4 regions of the Shinella sp. HY16 genome follow, and region 3 is predicted to be linked to each of the others. Evidence: riboswitches for the same ligand, from Rfam matches in the RefSeq annotation. Region 3 holds a riboswitch; each other region holds the start of a gene.
The links. A riboswitch is a leader RNA that binds a small molecule or an ion and turns the genes downstream of it on or off. The one in region 3 is predicted to bind cobalamin.
Positions count from the first base shown of each region.

Region 1: it holds a riboswitch for cobalamin, as region 3 does, so the genes downstream of both, K0P03_RS17900 (hypothetical protein) here and metE (5-methyltetrahydropteroyltriglutamate--homocysteine S-methyltransferase) in region 3, are expected to answer to the same signal.
Region 2: it holds a riboswitch for cobalamin, as region 3 does, so the genes downstream of both, K0P03_RS28175 (ABC transporter substrate-binding protein) here and metE (5-methyltetrahydropteroyltriglutamate--homocysteine S-methyltransferase) in region 3, are expected to answer to the same signal.
Region 4: it holds a riboswitch for cobalamin, as region 3 does, so the genes downstream of both, K0P03_RS03745 (aromatic ring-hydroxylating oxygenase subunit alpha) here and metE (5-methyltetrahydropteroyltriglutamate--homocysteine S-methyltransferase) in region 3, are expected to answer to the same signal.

Region 1 covers NZ_JAHYXL010000001.1:3,646,282-3,648,467, reverse strand. The annotation lists gene metH (methionine synthase) at 1-720, opposite strand, end outside; gene K0P03_RS17900 (hypothetical protein) at 804-1,013, opposite strand; cobalamin riboswitch at 1,114-1,330, opposite strand; gene K0P03_RS17895 (GH36-type glycosyl hydrolase domain-containing protein) at 1,772-2,186, shown strand, end outside.
Region 2 covers NZ_JAHYXL010000003.1:384,821-387,006, reverse strand. The annotation lists gene K0P03_RS28180 (FecCD family ABC transporter permease) at 1-36, opposite strand, end outside; gene K0P03_RS28175 (ABC transporter substrate-binding protein) at 33-1,076, opposite strand; cobalamin riboswitch at 1,233-1,464, opposite strand; gene K0P03_RS28170 (MurR/RpiR family transcriptional regulator) at 1,491-2,186, opposite strand, start outside.
Region 3 covers NZ_JAHYXL010000002.1:998,188-1,000,373, reverse strand. The annotation lists gene K0P03_RS25125 (Lrp/AsnC family transcriptional regulator) at 1-119, opposite strand, end outside; gene K0P03_RS25120 (sugar-binding domain-containing protein) at 410-742, opposite strand; cobalamin riboswitch at 843-1,056, shown strand; gene metE (5-methyltetrahydropteroyltriglutamate--homocysteine S-methyltransferase) at 1,156-2,186, shown strand, end outside.
Region 4 covers NZ_JAHYXL010000001.1:763,194-765,379, reverse strand. The annotation lists gene K0P03_RS03745 (aromatic ring-hydroxylating oxygenase subunit alpha) at 1-1,050, opposite strand, end outside; cobalamin riboswitch at 1,154-1,350, opposite strand; gene K0P03_RS03740 (DUF6656 family protein) at 1,649-2,186, shown strand, end outside.

The DNA.
Region 1 (2,186 bases), on a different contig from region 3:
CAGCGTGCGGCCCGAGAGGTCGGTGATCGTGCCCGAGATCATGACGGGCAGCTCGATGCTCTTTTCCTCGAAGACTTCGCGGGTGGCGAAGATCGCCGCCTTGGCGTTCAGCGTGTCGAAGATCGTCTCGATCAGGATGATGTCGGTGCCGCCGTCGATGAGGCCGCGCAGCTGGTCCGCATAGGCGCGCTTGAGGTCGTCGAAGGTGACGGCGCGGTAGCCGGGATTGTTGACGTCAGGCGAGATGGAGGCCGTGCGGTTCGTCGGGCCGAGTGCGCCGGCGACGAAGCGGCGGCGGCCGTCCTTTTCGGTGGCCCTGAGGCCGGCGCGGCGGGCAAGGCGGGCGCCGTCACGGTTCAGTTCATAGACCATGTCCTCCATGCCGTAATCGGCCTGGGCGATGGTCGTGGAGGAGAAGGTGTTGGTTTCGAGAATATCCGCGCCGGCCAACGCGTAGCGATAGTGGATGTCCTCGATCGCGCCGGGCTGGGTCAGTGTCAGGAGGTCATTGTTGCCCTGCTGGTGACATGCGCAGTCGTCGAAGCGATCGCCGCGGAAATCCTCTTCCACCAGCTTCAGCGTCTGGATTTCCGTGCCCATGGCGCCGTCGAGCACCAGGATGCGCTCGCGTGCGGCGGCCTGAAGGGCAGCGAGAATCTCGCGCCCATCGCGTGGCGGCAGTTCAGGTCCGAACAGGGTGTCCAGGTGCGATTCGGCCACGGCAAAGCCCTCCGGTGCAATAATCCTGCACCGGAAATCACATAAAGATATCTTTATGTCAATATGTCTTTATGCCTTATCAGTCAGTGCATCGGTCGATTCGACCCGGCCAGGGAGGCGAACAGCGCCTTCAGTCTGGCGATGTCGGGATCGACCTTTTCATAGCGCGAGAGTTTCTGGACCTCCTTCAGCGCCTCGACGGCAAGGTCGGCGCCGTGCGGCTGCCAGAGCAGCCAGGAGATGAAGATGGATTCCGGTTTCCCGGCGAAACCATTGTCGGTGATGGCAAGCATTTCTTCCCCAATCGGAAAATTGGGGGATGACCGGACGCACGCTGCTGGAACTTCGCCCGGAGGCGACAAGCAAGCGCACCACTGGGACACCCCGCCCATGGACGTTACGACTGTCAGGGCAGGTCTCCTGGCTTGCGGGTCATCGCGTTTGTCTCGCCTTCCCGGTGAAATCCACCAGTGGCATGGAGCGACAGCAGCTCGCCGTTCACAGTTGCGGGGGCAGCGCCGGTCTTGGTGCTCCTTTCGGAGCATCGCACCGGCTTCCCTCTTAGCCTCCGAGCCAATCGACTCGGAAGACCCTGACGGCGTCAAACTGGCTTGGCGCCGGCACCGAGTCAATGGTGCAAGGCTCCGTTCGGCGGTTTGGACACAGCTTGGCGGGCAGCCAGATGGGCGGGCGGGAACTTTTTCCTGCCGCATCCATTTGCCATTCTCCTGCTCCTTGCGTCCGCTCGCCTCCTGCGAGGGGCGCACGATTCACCAAAACCGCAGATGAGGGTCGATGCTGCGCCATCCGGTCATGTTGACATGTTGCAAGTCTCTGTCCTTACGGCTAAAAAATGCCGTTTTCATGCACCACGCGGCCAGGATGCCAACCAGCGTGTCGCTTGAGCCATGTCCATTCCAATCGCGCCGTCCGGGCGCTGTTTGGTCACATGGCTGATCGCGGCACCGAGATGAAACCTGCCCGCAAAAAACCGTTCGGCGCAAAGGCCGTCGCCGGATGGTTCCATATGGCCGGATCCAGAATCAGAAACATGCCCCTTCACAATACGCCGCAAGCCCCTTCGCGCGACGCCGACGCCAAGCAGATCGATTATAACGATTCGATCCGCGCCACCTATCTGTCGCTGGAGGAGCTCGCCGATTGCGGTGAAGCGCTGGCGCGCGACAAGACCGCGGCGCTGCCCGGCTTCCACCCTTTCGAATTCCGCGCCCGGCACAAGGAAAACGAGAAGGAAATCTTCCGCGTCTATCGCGCCACGGCCAAGGATGTCGAAGCCGGTGCGCAGATCACGCCGGCGGCCGAATGGCTGCTCGACAACTACTACGTCGTAGAAGAGGCGATCCAGGAAGTGCGACGCGATTTTCCGCGCCGCTTCTATCGCCAGCTTCCGACCATCGAGATCGAAGGGCAGGTGATGCCGCGCACGCTGGCGCTTGCCTGGCTCT
Region 2 (2,186 bases), on a different contig from region 3:
ACCCGTGCGCAGCAGGATGGGGCGATCAGCCGTCACTTCGCGAGGCCAGCCTTCTCGATGGCGTCGGCAAGCACCTCGATGCCCTCGATCGTGCGGATCGTCGGGTTCATCGCCTGGGCGTCCATATCGACGACATGGCCGTTCTTCACGGCCGGCATCAGGCTGGCGACGGGATCTTCCTTGAGAAACGTGTGCTTGACCGCGACGTCATCGGCAGGGAAGCGGCGGCGCTCCATCTTGCCGGCAACGATGATGCTCGGATCGGCCTTGGCGACGGTTTCCCAGCCGACCGTCGGCCATTCCTCGTCGCTCTCGATGACATTGCGGATGCCGAGCGCCGACATAATGTAGCCCGGCGCGCCGTTGCGCCCGGCGACATAGGGGTCGATGTCGAGTTCGGCGCTGGAGAACCAGAAGACGGCGGAAAGCTTGCCATCCGCCGAAGCGATCTTCTTGCGCGCCGCGTCTTCGCGCGCCTTGAGGTCGGCGATGACTTTCTCGCCCTGATCCTGCACATCAAAGATCTGCGCCAGTTCGCTGATTTCCTTGTAAATCAGCTCCATCGTGAAGACCGTCTTGCGCACCCCGTCGCCACCACCGGAATTGTCCTTGCCGATGCAATCGGCCGGCGAGGTGTAGACCGGGATCTTCAGTTCATCGAACTGCTCTGGCGTCGCGACGATGCCCTCCGGACCGACATGCCACTGGAACTGCGCCGTCACGAGGTCAGGCTTCTTGGCGACGACGCTCTCGAAGCTCGGATCGTTGTCGGCAAGGCGCTCAACCTTGGCGTTGGCATCCTCGTAACCCGACAGCACCGGGCCGATCCAGACCGCCGTGCCGACCATGCGCTCGCCAACGCCGAGGAGATACAGGATTTCGGTCGAGCTCTGGCCGAGCGAGACAGCCCGTTCCGGCGCCTTCTCGAAGGTGACCTTGCGGCCGCAATTTTCCAGCGTCAGCGGATACTGCGTCGCGGCCGCCTGAGCGGCGCCCGCTGACAGGGCAAACACGGCGGCACCGGCCAGCGCGGAAACGAGGGATGCGGCGCGCACGGCCGCAGGCAGAATGGTCATGGGTTTCTCCCGAATGAAGGAAAGCGTGCGGGCTCAGCCGAGGCGCCGATGGCGGCGAATCGAGTGCGGTCGGGAGAAAACGAATGAAATTCTGCCGTTGCCGGCAGCCAGGGTCGTCATGGCGTCTCCTGTTCCGGGCATCCCCGCCCGTGACTTGGATTTTTTACGACGACGGCAGGTCTCCTGGCTCACGGATATCTGCTGCCTGTCTGCCTTCCCGCGGAAAACCGCAGTGGCATGACGCGAAAACGCGTCCGAGGACAGGCGGCAATCCGCCTACAGTTGCGGGGGCAGCCACGGAATGGGTCCCTGTTGGGTCGTCCGCACCGTGTTCCCTATTAATCCCCTCGGAGTCATCCTTCGGGGAACCGTCGATCCATCCTTAGTCCGCCGCGCTCGGCAGCGTCAAGGCGCTCAGCTCTCGAAATCCCCGAAGACATCCTGCAGGCGGGTGAGCGTATCGACGCGCTCGCTCACCTCGTCGCCCTTGAGCACGATGATGTTGCTGAGCATGAGGTCCATGACCGCCGTCATGGTGGCCGCGCCATCCCAGAGCGGCCCGTGCGAGCCTGGCACGACGAGGCAGACGTCGGAAACCTCGGGCCCCCAGGGGCAGAATTCATCGGTCAGCAGCACCACCTTGACGCCGGCCCGCCGGGCCTCCAGCGCCAGCGGCCGGGCTTTTGCCGCAAAGCGGCGCACGTCATGCAGGAAGAGCAACCGGCCCTCGACGGAGCCGTCGAGCAGTTCCGCATAGGTGCCGTTGAGGCCGTCGACGAATTGCACGCGCGGGCGCGTATAGGAAAGCTGGCTGGCGAAATATTGCGCGATGCCGCGTACGTTCTGATAGGCGGCAACGTAGACCTCGCTCGCGCCGATCAGCGCGTCGATCGTCTGCTGCCATTCCGGCGCGCTGGTGATGGCATAGATCTGGCCGAGATTGTCGATCTGCTGCTGGATGAGGCCGGCGAGGAGCTTTCCCTCCTTGCGGTCCTGTTCCAGCGAAGCGACTTGGGCCTTGACTTCCCAGGCCGGATTGGAGCCGCCGCGGCGCAGCTCGCTCTTCAACTCGTCGAGGCCGTCAAAGCCCATGCGGCGCAGATAGCGGCC
Region 3 (2,186 bases):
GTGCGTTCGGAGACGCTGCCGATCCGGCCAGCGATTTCTGCCGCCGAGAGGCGCCCGTCCTCGGAGAGATAACGGATGATCTCGCGGTCCAGATCGTCAACGACATAACGCTGTGTCATGGGGCGTTTCCATTTCGGCCTGTTTTGAGCAGTAAATTTCCGAAACGGAATTGTGTCAAGAATATTTCAGCCGCATAGGGTGAATTTTTCCGAAAATGACCCGGATATGGTCCTTGGCATACGATTTGTTGCCGAATCGGAAATCAGCGGAGTGCCATGACGTGTCGTCTGGGTGGCGCGCTAGGGTTTGCTGATCCTTTTGAGGGGATCTCTGTCAAGGCAGGCGAGCGCACCAGGCGGCGCTGAGGTGGGGCGACCCCGGCACGGCTGCCTTCCGCGCTTGGTGCTTGTCACCACTCGTCGGGTGCCTGATCCTGACGCAGTTGCCCGGTGGATGCCATGTCGGTGACGAGATGGGTGGCATGGCCGCCCTTGAGCACGGCACGGATAGCATCCGTCTTGTTGGCGTCGCCGGCCACGCACAGCCGCCGCGGGAAGCTGAGCAGATCGTCGAGTTCGATGCCGATGACGCGGTTGTCGAAATCGTCGGCAATCTGCCGTCCTCGCCATCGATGAAGCGGCAAATCAAGACCGCGGCGGCGCCGAGATTGCACCATGATGGCCGCGCAGAAATCCGCGGAAAGTTCCCGGTTTCCCGCAGATGCGCCGGTGACCTGCACCACGCTCAGGCCCTCGAGGGGGCGGGGGTAGTTCCAGGATGATGAAAAATACATAAAGACATAAGTATTTCTTTATGTCTATTGACAATCTGGCCCGGATACCATGAAGTCCTGATGTCGTGGTTCCCTGGAGCGGTTCTGCCTCTCCAGGGCTAAGAGGGAATCCGGTGCGCCGATCATTCGGCAATGCCGGGGCTGCCCCCGCAACTGTAAGCGGTGAGCCGCTGTCCAGGATGTCACTGAGGCGCCTGCCTTGGGAAGACGGACAGCAGTGACGACCCGTGAGCCAGGAGACCTGCCAAGACGAAACAACGTCCACGGGCGGGGTGTCCCGGTGGTTGCTGCGGTCCGTCTTTGACGGGGATGGCCGCACGCGTCCGCTTACCCATGCCCCCACCAACCAATGGGGTATGACAATGTCCAACAAAACTCTCTCGGTCGGCTCTCTCGGCTTTCCGCGCATCGGTCGCCACCGCGAATTGAAGTTCGCGCTCGAAGGTTTCTGGTCCGGCAGGATCACCGAAGACGATCTTCTTGAAACTGCGAAGACGCTGCGGGCGGAAGCCTGGATGCTCCAGCGCGATCGCGGGATCACCAAAATCCCCTCGAACGACTTCTCCTTCTACGACCATGTGCTCGATACCGCGGTCATGGTGGGCGCAATCCCGGCGGATTATGGCTGGGAGGGCGGCGACGTGCCGCTGTCCGTCTCTTTCGCCATGGCGCGCGGCAGCCAGGAGGGGGGGCACGCCGGTTGCGGCCATGCCCATCACGGCCACGGCGTTCCCGCGCTCGAAATGACCAAGTGGTTCGATACCAACTACCACTACATGGTGCCGGAGGTTTGCGAGGATCAGGTCTTCACGCTGACCGGGCAGAAGCCGGTCGATCATTTCCTGGAGGCCAAGACGCTTGGCATCCATACGCGTCCGGTCGTGCTTGGACCGGTCACGTTCCTGAAACTTGCCAAGGCTCGTCCCGCGACCTTCAAGCCGCTCGATCTTCTGACAAGGCTGCTGCCGGTCTATGAAGCGTTGTTCCGCCGGTTGCACGCCGCCGGTGCGGACTGGGTGCAGGTGGACGAACCGGTCCTCGCCCTTGACCTGACCGAAGGCGAGCGCCATGCCTTCAAGGTGGCCTACGCGGCCTTCGCGGCGGCCGTTCCTGAGCTGAAGATCATGCTCACCACCTATTTCGGGTCGTTGGGCGACAATCTCGATGCCGCAGCCGCACTTCCGGTCGCCGGCCTCCATGTCGATCTGGTGCGCGCTCCGGAACAGCTTGATGCGGTTGCAGCGGCTATGCGTCCCGATCGGACCCTCTCGCTCGGCGTCGTCGACGGCCGCAACATATGGCGTGCAGACCTTGCCGCCCTTCTGGAGCGGTTGGCACCGGTCGTTGCCGTGCGCGGGGTCGATGCCATCGAGGTCGCCGCGTCGTGCGCATT
Region 4 (2,186 bases), on a different contig from region 3:
ATGGGTGAGCTCGTCAAGGCGGTAGTCGACGCCCTCGACCGCGTCCTTGCTGACCAGCCATTTCGTCGTGACCTGCGTCAGCTCCGGCCCAAGCGGCAGAACGCGGAAGGTGATGGCATGGTCGGCGAGCACATGGTTCCAGGTCGTCGGATAGTGGAAGAGCAGCAGCGTGCCGATGTGGTTTTCCAGCACGTCGTTCGACAGCGGGCGGTTGACGGCGCGGGCGCCGGACATCGTGTAGCTCTCGGCATCCTGGATGAGCGGCATGCGGGCCGCGCGGAACTGGCCGGTCGGCGACATGCGGAATTCGCTCGGCAGGCCCGCCGCCTCGCATTTTTCCCAGTGCGCGGCGATGACGGGATCGTCCTTGGCGCCCTGCACGCCGGTGGCGCTCGGCGCCTCGGGATAGGTGCGGCAAAGCTCGGGATGGTTGGCGGCGCAGTGATAGCACTCGCGGTTGTTTTCCCAGACGAGCTTCCAGTTGCCCTTCTCGACGATCGTGCTTTCGAAGGCGACCTTGGTCTCGCCGAGGCGGTGACGGGCAAGATAGGGCTCGACCAGGCTGCGGAAGGCGGAAAAGTCCGGCGCCTCGTTTGCAAGGCAGATGAAGATGTATCCGCCGACGGTCTCGCAGTGCACGCGCTTCAAACCGTGCTGGCTCTTGTCGAAATCCTCGGCCATGTGGCGGGCGAAGAGCAGCGAGCCATCCAGTTCGTAGGTCCACTGGTGGTAGGGACAGACGAGCTTGGCCGAGGCCCCCTTGTGCTGGGTGCAGACGCGCGAGCCGCGGTGGCGGCAGGAATTGTGCAGGGCGCGCACGGTCCCCGTGCGGTCGCGGGTGATGACCACGGGATAGTCGCCGACCTGCACGGTAAAATAGTTGCCGGCCTTCGGGATCTCGCAGTCATGGCCGATGAACAGCCAGTCGCGATACCAGATCGTCTCGAGATCGAGCCTGTAGTGATCGGGGTCGATGTAGAAGGCCTGCTCGAGGCTGTGGCCCTCGCGCCGGTTCTTGAGCTTGCGGAGCACGTCGCTGCTGATGTCCATGCCGGATCCTCGATATCCTGTTGGGGATGAGGCGCACGGAAGGAGACGGCATCCGGGCGCGGGGGCGCCGGACTGCACGCTTCCCGGCCGCCCGCCGCAGCCAGTCACGATCATTCCCAAGGCTGGTTTCCGGGCTCAGGAGCGTCCGTCAGGACCGTCGCGGCGCCTTCCCGGACTTTCTGTCCAGTGGCGTCTCGCCGCGCGTTTCTCCTACACCGTTGCGGGGGCAGCGCCGGATTTCAACCGGCTTCCCAATTCTCCGCTCTTCGTCAGAACGGCACCTCGAGTGTCCTTATCTAAACGCAAGACCGGGCAAACGACATGTCAGTTAGCGACATGCCATTCCGATTTGGCGACAGAGATAAAATGGGCAGAGGCAAGCCAACCTCAGGCCTAATTGCATATATTTCAATCAATTATGCAAAGGAAACGAGCAACATGAATACCCTTTGGGCCACCTGGCCTGCCCGGTGACACAATTGTCATATTGCGACCCCTCCGGAACCTTTGGAAAAAGCGGGGGCGGATTGGCAAGGAATGCTTAACGCCGTTTCCATAAACTTCATCGCATCGGGGCGCGAGGATGGAGTGCCGACGCGTGCAGCAAACCAAGTTCCGTTACTACGACGCAGTCGCCTACAAGCGCGCGAACCAGCCGAAATCGGCCGCCCATACCGAGTTCCTGCGCACCGGCCGCATCGACCGGAATGTCAGCTGGAGCCCGAACGAGAAGCGCTACCTCAGCTACCAGGAAGTGGCCGAGCGTACCGGCCGCAAGCTGGAGAATGCCGGCAGCGTCACGCATGACCGCATCAACGGCTTCCACCAGTCGATCCGCTTTCCCAAGCTGATCTTCCACCGCACGCTCGCCCAGACACCGCATCTCGGCTATTGCCACATCACCGTCGCCAATTCCCGCTTCGCGGAATTCGAGAATGTGCAATGGGCCTTCTACATGGCCAATTTCTTCGCCGAGATCGGTGAGGAGGAGCAGTTCTTCGCCGACATCTCGAAGAAGGCCGGGCGGATGTATTTCGCCGTCGCCATCACGCCGGCAGAAGAGGAAGGCCGCCTGCAGATCGACCGCAAGGTGCGCGGCAACGGCGTGCTCTTCCGCACCGACGATCCGAAGCTTG